DNA from 2 places in the Gluconobacter sp. Dm-74 genome. Region 2 is predicted to be linked to the other one. Evidence: predicted binding sites of a transcription regulator. Region 2 holds the regulator's gene; the other holds the start of a gene.
The links. Region 2 encodes LexA, which represses DNA repair genes until DNA is damaged. Its sites were predicted from a motif close to TGTTCTANNTANGTTC; they were not measured.

Region 1 (4,962 bases), on a different contig from region 2:
TGAACCGGCGCCCTTTATTTAGTTGGGGCTGCTTTGCGGTCGAAAACTCTCAGCCCACAAGTTCCAGAGAGGACTTCGCGGCCGAGCCGGCATAGGCCTGAGACGCGGAGGGCGTTGCGATATAAGGCGCGGGCTCGGTGGACAGTCCTTCGATCATGTCGTTGTTGATATCGACGAGGGGTTGAAGGTCCTTCGGGGCATTAAAGGCCGCGTTGGAATACCGCATGGACCACGATCCGACCTTGAGAAGATCGTCGCGCAGAACGGCCGGAAGGGGGCAATCGACCCTCTCGACGCTGAGGGACAAAATGCTCCACAGCTTCAGATTGGCGGCCAGCGCCGCGACCTTCTTGTCATGATCTTTTGCCTGCGTCAGCAGCGTGTTGACGTGCCGGAACGCCATGACCTCGACTTCCCGCGAAGACAGATAGCTTCCGGACTGTTTCTGATACTGTGAGGCTGCATAGGTCACGACGGCAAACTCCTTTCGGAAAAGACTGTTTCAAAAGCCTCTGGGGGAGGAAGCAAGGGGCTTCTGAAGTAGTCCTGCGTATTGGCAGGGGAGTCTGAAGGGGGCCGGATGAACCGGCACCCTTCAGAAACCTGATCAGCCGCGGAAGAGGCTGAGCAGGGTGGACGACTGCGAGTTCGCAATCGACAGCGACTGAACGGCGAGCTGCTGCTTCGTCTGAAGCGAGGTCAGCTTGGCGCTTTCGGCAGCCAGATCAGCGTCCGTCAGCGCGCCAACACCCGTCGTCAGGGCGTCGGACAGGCTGGACGTCGTGGTCTGGAGGTTGGAGATCGTCGTGCTGGAATAACCGATCGAAGACGCCGTGCGCGTCACGCTGGAGATCGCAGCCTGGACGACGGCACTGACAACGGATGCGCCGGTGACGGCGGTTGCGGTTACGCCCGTCGTGGTTGGTGCAGTAAATTTGCCAGCGGTGGACGTGCTCAGCTGCGTGCTGGTTGCATCGATAGAATTTCCAGCGATCGTCAGGTTGTTGCTGGAATCGCGGGAAACACCAAAGCCTTGATATTCCATGGCATCAGTCAGCAGATCGACCTGCTTAACGCTCTGTGCGCTCGCGGGAGAGCCGCCCGTCAGTGATGTTGCGGAAGACATATCAACGTCCGTAATGACGGATTTGGTCGTTGCGTTTCCGTTGGCGTCGAAGGCTGTGTTGACGGTGTAAACAGAATTGCCGTTGCCATCCTTGGACTGAACGATGCTCTTCCCATCGGTCAGGGAGTAGGTAATCGATCCATCCGACGCTGTTGTCTGAGACGTGATCTTGTCTGTACCGGTGCTGTTCAGGGTACCATCGGAGTTGAGCGAGACGGTTGTTCCGTCTCCGCCGATAGCAGCACTCACCATGCTCAGGGCGGTGCCCTGTTTGGTTGAGCCTGTCTGATCATCCGCTACGAAATCATAGGTGACAGATGGGTTGGTTGCGGTGGGTGCTGGGGTGGTGGCGGCAGCTACGGTATTCTTTAGCTGAAGAACCGAGGCAGAAGCACTGCTAACCGATAGCGCATTGCTGGTTCCGGCGCTGCCCAGAGCCAGCGAAGAACCGGACATCTCCATGCTCAGGTTCGTTAGGCCCAGACCGGCGGAGGTCACGTTAAAGCCGTTCTGCGTGAACGTGCCACCCTGCGCGTCCATGGCGGTCGACAGGCTCGTATAGGTCGTGCCGTTGCCCGTCTGGCCGGAGAGCAGGTTCACGCCCTGGAACTTCGCGCCCGTAGCGGCGGAGTCGATGGAGGCCAGTGTCTTGGTGATGGCTTCGTTCAGGGTCGAGTTGTCGACGCCTGTCGTGTTCGTGCCGATGGTGGTGGCAAGAGACTGAAGAGCGCTCGAAATGCTCGACAGGCCGGTCGTTGCCGTGTTCAGCACCTGAGCGGAGAACTGGAGGCCCGTGGAAACGCCCGACAGGGTCGAGATCTGGGCGGTCATGTTCTGGGCGATGGAGTACATCGCAGGATTATCAGAGGCCGTGTTGACGGACTTGCCGGTGGAGACCGTGTTTTCGGTCTTGTTCAGGTCGGCCGTCGTCTGGTTCAGGCTCTGGAGTGCGGCCATTGCCGCGGTGTTCGTATTGATGGACAATGACATTGAATCGGTTCTCCGTCGGTGCAGGTTTGCGGCCTCAGGATAGGGGGGAGTGGTTAACGGAAGCTGAATCGGTTCCGTTAAAAAAAGTCCTTCAAAAATAACGAAAAACCGGGAAACAACAGGTTAATTTCACGGTTTCTCTTGCGTTCCGTCATCTGGAACGAAATAAGAACATGACATGAAGAAAACACTCTCCCAGAGACTGGCGATTCTCTCCGATGCGGCGAAATACGATGCCTCCTGTGCGTCGAGCGGTTCGACGCGTCGGGACTCCGCAAGGAGCGGGGGGCTTGGGTCCACGACCGGAAACGGGATCTGCCATTCCTATACGCCGGACGGGCGGTGCGTGTCGCTGCTCAAGATCCTGCTGACCAATTTCTGCGTCTATGACTGCGCCTACTGCATCAACCGGTCGTCCTCGAATGTGGAGCGCGCCCGCTTTACGCCCGAGGAAGTCGTGTGGCTGACGCTGGAGTTCTATCGGCGCAACTGCATTGAGGGGCTGTTTCTGTCTTCAGGCATTATCCGGTCGTCCGATCACACGATGGAGCAGCTTGTGCAGGTGGCGCGGGACCTGCGTCTAAAGCACGGGTTTCGAGGCTATATCCATCTCAAGACCATTCCCGATGCGTCGCCGCGTCTGCTGGAAGAGGCGGGGCGCTATGCGGATCGGCTCTCGATCAATGTGGAAATGCCGACCGTGGCGGGGCTGGAGCAGTATGCGCCGCAGAAAAAAGCGGGCGGTATCCGGCAGGCGATGGGGGAGATGCGGCTGAAGATTGATGCGGGCAAGGACCGTAGTCATACCGGACGCCGGGCCGAACGGTTTTCGCCGGGGGGGCAGAGCACGCAGATGATCGTGGGGGCGGATGCAGCGTCCGATCAGGATATTCTGGCCAGCAGCGCCAATCTCTACGGCTCTTATGGTCTGAGGCGCGTCTATTACTCTGCCTTCAGCCCCATCCCCGATGCGTCCGCTCTGTTGCCTGCGAAAAGTCCGCCGCTTCAGCGCGAACACAGGCTCTATCAGGCGGACTGGCTGTTCCGGTTCTACGGATTTGCTTTCGGGGAACTGACGGCCGGGCGTGCGGACGGGATGCTGGATCTGGAGTTGGACCCCAAACTGGCCTGGGCTCTGGATAACCGGGCGTTGTTTCCGTTGGATCTGAACCGCGCGCCCAAGGAAATGCTGCTGCGGGTGCCGGGGCTGGGGGTGAAAGCCGTGGCTGCTATTCTCAGGGCGCGGCGGCATCAGGTCGTGCGGTTGGAGGATCTGGCCAGGCTGAACGTGTCCATCCGCAAGGTTCGGCCCTTTGTGCAGACGCCGGGTTGGAGTCCCGCCCGCCTTACGGACCGGCACGACCTGCGCAGCCTGTTCAGCCCCGCGCCCCGGCAGATGAATCTTTTGTGACACGTTACGTCCTGACCCTTGAGGACAACGCAGCCTTTGAGCCTTGGCGGGAGATGGCGCGTTCTGCGTTGCAGCGTGCGATTCCGCCGGAGGCCCTCGACTGGCGGATCAGGGGCGGCGAGACGGATCTGTTCGTGCAGCAGACCAATGATAGCGACGGCATGGTGGCGCTGACGGAGGGGCCCGTCCTGAAAAGCGTGACATTGCGCGCGTCCTGCATCGCGTTGCTGCGGGACATGCTGTGCCATTCCGATCCCGGCCGGTTCGCGCTTGCTTATCGGATCGCATGGCGCGTTCAGGGCAATCCGCATCTGCTGGATGTGGCGACGGATGCCGATATCGCAAAAGCGCGGATCATGATCCGGCAGAACCGGCAGGACTGTCACAAGATGACGGCCTTTGTCCGCTTTCGCGAACTGCCGGCGCAGGCCGGGGGAGGGGGACGTCGACGGTTCCTCGCCTGGTTCGAGCCGCAGCATCATATTCTCGAACGGGTCGCCCCGTTCTTTGCCAAGCGCTTTGCGGACATGGACTGGATGATCCTGACCCCTCGCGGCTCCATCCGCTGGGACGGGAAGGATCTGGCCTGTTCTGCCGAACCCTGTGAACAGCCGGAACTGGATGACGGGTTCGGGGATCTGTGGAACACTTATTATGCCTCTACGTTTAATCCGGCCCGCGTCCGCACGAAAGCCATGCGGCGTGAGATGCCGGGTCGCTACTGGAAAAACCTGCCCGAAACGCGCCTGATCCCTCAGCTTGTGGCCGGGGCTGAAGCGCGCGTTCGGGCCATGGCCGAACAGGTGCCTCTGCCAGCTCCGACTTTTCACGACCGGCTGCGCTCCCGCGACAATCTTCCCGTCAAACCTCTTTCGGACACGCCTGAAGATCTGGCGGCGAAAATTCGGACCTGCACCGCCTGCCCGCTGCACTGTGCGGCCACGCAGGCCGTCGTCGGGGAGGGGCCAGTCGATGCGCGGATCATGGTCGTTGGCGAACAGCCGGGCGATCAGGAAGATCTGGCGGGACGGCCCTTCGTTGGTCCGGCGGGACAGGTTTTGCAGGAGGCACTGGAAAAGGTCGGGGTCGATCGCCGTACGCTGTATCTGACGAATGCGGTCAAGCATTTCCGCTTCCGTCTTCAGGGGCGCCGCCGCATCCATCAGAGCCCGGATGAGGCGCATGTCGCGGCCTGCCGCCCTTGGCTGGAGCAGGAAATCGCGCTGGTTCGGCCCAAACTTATTGTTTCGCTTGGGGCTACAGCATTGAAGGCGCTGGATGGTCCGGGCAGGGCGATGGCGGAGCGGCGCGGAACGCTCTGGACGGCGGGAGAGGGCGAAAATGCCGTCCAGCGTCTGGCGCTGGCTCACCCGTCCTGGCTGCTGCGTCTTGGGGACAGCGCACAGGGAGAGATCGAACGGCAGCGCTTCGGAGA
Region 2 (4,962 bases):
ACTGGTTGACGAGGCCCGGCAGTTCCTTTCGGGACACAGCACGGACCTGCAACAGCGCCTGGCTGCCGAGATGGAGCAGGCCTCGCAGGATATGGATTACGAGCGAGCCGCGTCGATCCGGGACAGGATCCGAGGCTTTGCCAGCATTCAGGGCTCCAGCACCGTCAATCCGGCATCGATCAATGACGCCGATATCATGACAATCTGGCAGGAAGCCGGTCAGAGCTGCATTCAGGTGTTCTTCATCCGGGGCAGCCGCAATAACGGCAACCGGGCATTCTATCCGGCTCATGCAGAGGAAGAGACCGCAGCAGACGTGCTGTCGGCGTTCATGATTCAGTTCTACGACAACAAACCGCCCCCGCCCACAATTCTGGCGAACTGCGAAATTCCCGAGCTGAATCTGGTCGAAGAAGCCCTCAGCATCCGGCGCGGACAGAAGGTCGAAATCCTCAGGCCACAACGGGGGGAGAAAAAAGACGTCGTCGAACACGCGGCTCTAAACGCGAGGGAGGCGCTGGAGCGCAAGCTGGCCGAGAATACCGGACAGCGCAAACTTCTCGAAGGGGTAGCGGAGGTCTTCGGTCTTCCGGAAACGCCACAGCGCATCGAAACCTATGACAACTCCCACATCATGGGACAGGCGCCTTATGGCGTGATGGTTGTCGGTGGCCCTGAAGGCTTCAACAAACGTGCTTACCGCAAATACGGGATCAAGGGTCCGGTCGCGCCGGGAGATGATTTCGGCATGATGCGTGAAGTCATGGAACGCCGGTTCGGGAAACGACCGGAAAACGGAGAGCGGCCGGAGGACTGGCCGGATCTGCTTCTCATCGACGGCGGCCTTGGGCAGTTCAATGCCGTGCGAAAGGTATTGGCCGATATCGGCGTTACCGGAATTCCGATCGTGGCCATCGCCAAAGGGCCGGACCGGGATGCCGGACGGGAATGGTTCTTCACAGAGACAAAACCGCCCTTCCAGCTCCCTCCAAGAGACCCGGTTCTCTATTATCTGCAAAGACTGCGTGACGAGGCGCATAGATTCGCGATCACCACCCACCGGGCAGGACGCTCGAAAGGCTTACGCAGCTCCGAACTGGATAATGTGCCAGGAATCGGCGCCGCGCGGAAAAAGGCTCTTCTCAATTATTTCGGCTCGGCAAAATCGGTCAGACAGGCGAGTCTTGAGGAGCTGGAAAGCGCCCCCGGCATCAGTTCGAGCACGGCAACTGCCATATATGGGCATTTCCATCCTGAATGGGTCCAGAAAGCCTCAACCGATCATCGCAGCCCCTGAGACCCGTTCGACGATTTACACGAAAAATACATCTTTCGCGGACACATTGGCGCATACCGGTATGAGGGAAACTGTTCTAGACTGAGCGTGATGCTGACAGATCTGCCAAACATTCTGACACTGCTGCGTATCGCGTCCATTCCCGTACTGGTCGTGCTGCTCTCCGTGCATTCACCGACCGCGAATGTGATCGCCTGCGTGTTCTATACGGCCGCATGCATCACGGACTATCTGGACGGAGCACTGGCCCGTCGCTGGCAGCAGCTGTCCGAGCTGGGCCGGATGATGGACCCAATCGCAGACAAGCTTCTGGTCGGATCACTTCTGCTGGCTCTGGCAGGGCTAACGCAACTGCCTGTCTACTCGCTCTATGCAGCGATCATCATCATGATCCGCGAAATTCTGGTCAGCGGCTTGCGGGAATACATGGCGTCCCAGCGGGAGACGCTTCCATCGACGCGATTGGCGAAATGGAAGACCGGTATCCAGATGGTGGCGATCGGTTTTCTGATCGGTGGGGATGGAGCCGCAGGAATGCTGGGGCTTTCGTTTCTGCCGGCAACGCTGATTGGCGGAATCCTCCTTTGGTTCTCGGTCATTCCGACCGTCATCAGCGGCTGGGGATATCTGACCGCAGGGTTAGCCCGCATCATGGCGGGACAATCCCGTAAATCATCCAAAATCGGCTTCTGAGGTCATAAGGCGAAAGAATTGTAGCGTTCTTCGACTGTCTTCATCTGGCGCTCCGTTACAAGGACCGCTAAAGGTCATGGATTGACCTCGTGGGAGTAAGAAATGCGGAAGACCGCTCTGCTGGCACTACCTCTCGCTCTGAGCGGCTGTTCAGGCATGGGCAAGTATATCCGCGACACGATGGTCTGGACGGCGCTCGATAATCCGAACGGCCCTCATGGTGACAGCGAGAATATTCATCGCGCCCGCGGTGAGAAATACTCCGAAACTCCAATTCTTCCCGAAAGCGGAAATATCTGGCCCGGGGCCCCACAACCGCTCCCGACGCTCAAGGATGTCGAAAACCCCAACAGTACGTTCAGCCACGCTCTCGGCGATCCGGCGACCTACTTTGGCGGTGCTGCACTTGACGAAAACTTCATGGGCGGAATCGCTGGCAAGGGCGCTCTTGGAGCCTCCGGCCCGCAACTCATGCAGGGCCAGAGCCTGTCAGTCGGGGAAGGTGCCGATACGCATCAGGGTGTGTCACACGACCGTAGCCATCTTATTCCGACGCTTCCTTCGTCAGTTCCCGACAGTGCGGCCCGCTTTCTGAACAAAAGCCCCAGCAAGGCCATCATCATTCCTAACGGAGATGGCACCAGCACAGTTATCGGCCCGGACGGAAGTGTGAAGGTCATTCACGGAACAACCTTACCTCCCACACAATGAGGGTCTACTGACGGACCAGAGCCGTCAGCATTTTACCATATCAGGCGTCCGTCTTTAATACTGACGGAAAAGGGCGATCAACCGTCCCTGAATGTTCACACGCTCTGCTGGGAAGATGCGCGTTTCGTAATCCCGGTTCGCAGCTTCCAGTGCGATCATTGATCCGCGACGGCGTAGCTTTTTGAGCGTCACTTCCTGTCCATCAATGAGGGCAACGATAATCTGTCCATTTTCGGCCGTCTCACGTCGCCGAATAATGGCGATGTCTCCATCCAGAATTCCAGCCTCGATCATCGAATCGCCAGCCACCGTGAGGGCGTAATGCTCTCCGGTGCCCAGAAGCGAAATGGGAACTTCGATCCTGTCGCTGTCGTCCTGCATGGCTTCAATCGGCAAACCCGCTGCGATACGACCATAAAGAGGAATGCTGACGGTCTGACGATCATTGGCGACACTGGCTTCGGAGAAGGCTCCATCAAGGCCCGTCTCGCCCTGGCTCAGAACAGCCGGGACAAAACCGGTTTCCGGAGCCAGAGCGGCAACAGGAGCTTCCGTACCCATATGGGGCAGACGCAGCACTTCGAGCGCCCGTGCACGGTGATGGTGCCGACGCAGAAAGCCACGTTCTTCCAAAGCGGAAATCAAGCGATGGATGCCCGATTTGGAACGTAGTTCGAGGGCATCTTTCATCTCATCGAAAGAGGGCGAATATCCCGTGCGGCGGAGATGATCGTCGATATACAGCAAAAGCTGGTGCTGCTTACGGGTCAGCATACAGGCGCTCCCATGCGCCTCGGCGGAGGCAGGTCAGAACAGGACACAGAATGACGGGCATCCTGCATTTGTTCCTTATAGGTTCCCACCTGTTGCCCTTCAAGCAAAGAGACGCACCGACAGAGTTATCCAGCAAGAATTTTTAAGCTTCAAACTCCTTGAAACTACAGGAAAACCGCTAAATCGTGCGCAAAGGTCTTGACCTGCGGGCCACAAATCAGCATGGTGCGCCAAATCTAGAGATCAACATGCTGCATCGACACCTTCGAGCGGCATAAGTTATGGCGAAAGCCCGAGGGTATCATGGGAAAGAGCAACGTTATTCAGATCCGGCTCGTTTCGTCAGCTGAAACCGGCTACTTCTACGTCACGAAGAAGAATGCCCGTTCCGCTACGGGAAAGATGGAAGTGCGCAAGTACGATCCGGTCGCACGCAAGCACGTCGTGTTTCGCGAAGCCAAGATCAAGTAAGGCTGCATCCAGCAGTCTTTATAAAAAAAGCGGCCTTCGGGCCGCTTTTTTTATGCTCTGAGAGCTGTTCGTTTTAACTACTGCTTAGAACAGCTTGTCATGCGGTCCGTAAGGAACAACCAGATCGCCGCTGCGCGTCAGGTTCATCGTGGCACGCGCACGCTCATCCAGCATATCAGCGTCCAGCGCTTTCTCCTTGAGGGCAACGACACGGCGACGCCAGACATTCTGCTCGTCATCAGCGTCCTGCCGGGCCTGAAGCGCATCCTTTTGAAGCTGGGTCTGCTCCTGATAGGCATGAATCCCGTGCGCTCCATGCAGAGCGTTCCAGCCGAAATAGGCGGTAAGCGACAGAAAAAAAGCCGGAGGAGCTACGGCGCGGACACCACGCTTGATAAGTCGGATCAGTGTCACGTCGCGAAAACTCCGTTCTGAGAGACTGTATCAGTCTATATCAGTCATTTGTGACCAGACAATGAATGATACGGACATCAATCATATTCAGGCACAAAAAAGGCCTCATTCCGGGGAGGAATGAGGCCTTGGCTCAGTCTCAGGAGTTTCTGAGAATGTTGCGACCGGCATAACGGGCCGCACTGCCGAGCTGCTGCTCGATGCGAATAAGCTGGTTGTACTTGGCCGTACGGTCAGAGCGGGAGAGGGAGCCTGTCTTGATCTGGCCGCAGTTCGTGGCGACCGCGAGATCAGCAATGACGGAGTCTTCCGTCTCGCCCGAACGGTGGCTCATGACGCAGGCGTAACCGGCCTTGTGAGCGGTTTCGACGGCTTCCAGCGTCTCGGTCAGCGTGCCGATCTGGTTGACCTTTACCAGCAGTGCGTTACCGGTTCCGGCCTTGATGCCGCGACGCAGACGCTCGGGATTGGTGACGAACAGATCGTCTCCGACCAGCTGGAGCTTCTTGCCCAGACGGGTCGTCAGTTCTGCCCAGCCTTCCCAGTCATCTTCCGCCAGACCGTCTTCGATGGAGACGATCGGATAGCGGTTGGCCAGATCT

Region 1: the regulator LexA is predicted to act here: its motif matches at 2,275-2,290, upstream of JK208_RS07080 (putative DNA modification/repair radical SAM protein).

What each region holds. Positions count from the first base shown of each region.
Region 1 is NZ_JAERLX010000003.1:338,983-343,944, forward strand. Features, by position in the region: gene JK208_RS07070 (flagellar biosynthesis regulator FlaF) at 50-472, opposite strand; gene JK208_RS16070 (flagellin) at 608-2,116, opposite strand; gene JK208_RS07080 (putative DNA modification/repair radical SAM protein) at 2,295-3,527, shown strand; gene JK208_RS07085 (UdgX family uracil-DNA binding protein) at 3,524-4,962, shown strand, end outside.
Region 2 is NZ_JAERLX010000002.1:71,677-76,638, forward strand. Features, by position in the region: gene uvrC (excinuclease ABC subunit UvrC) at 1-1,297, shown strand, start outside; gene pgsA (CDP-diacylglycerol--glycerol-3-phosphate 3-phosphatidyltransferase) at 1,388-1,990, shown strand; gene JK208_RS03520 (hypothetical protein) at 2,093-2,701, shown strand; gene lexA (transcriptional repressor LexA) at 2,756-3,475, opposite strand; gene rpmG (50S ribosomal protein L33) at 3,779-3,946, shown strand; gene JK208_RS03535 (septum formation initiator family protein) at 4,031-4,360, opposite strand; gene eno (phosphopyruvate hydratase) at 4,500-4,962, opposite strand, start outside.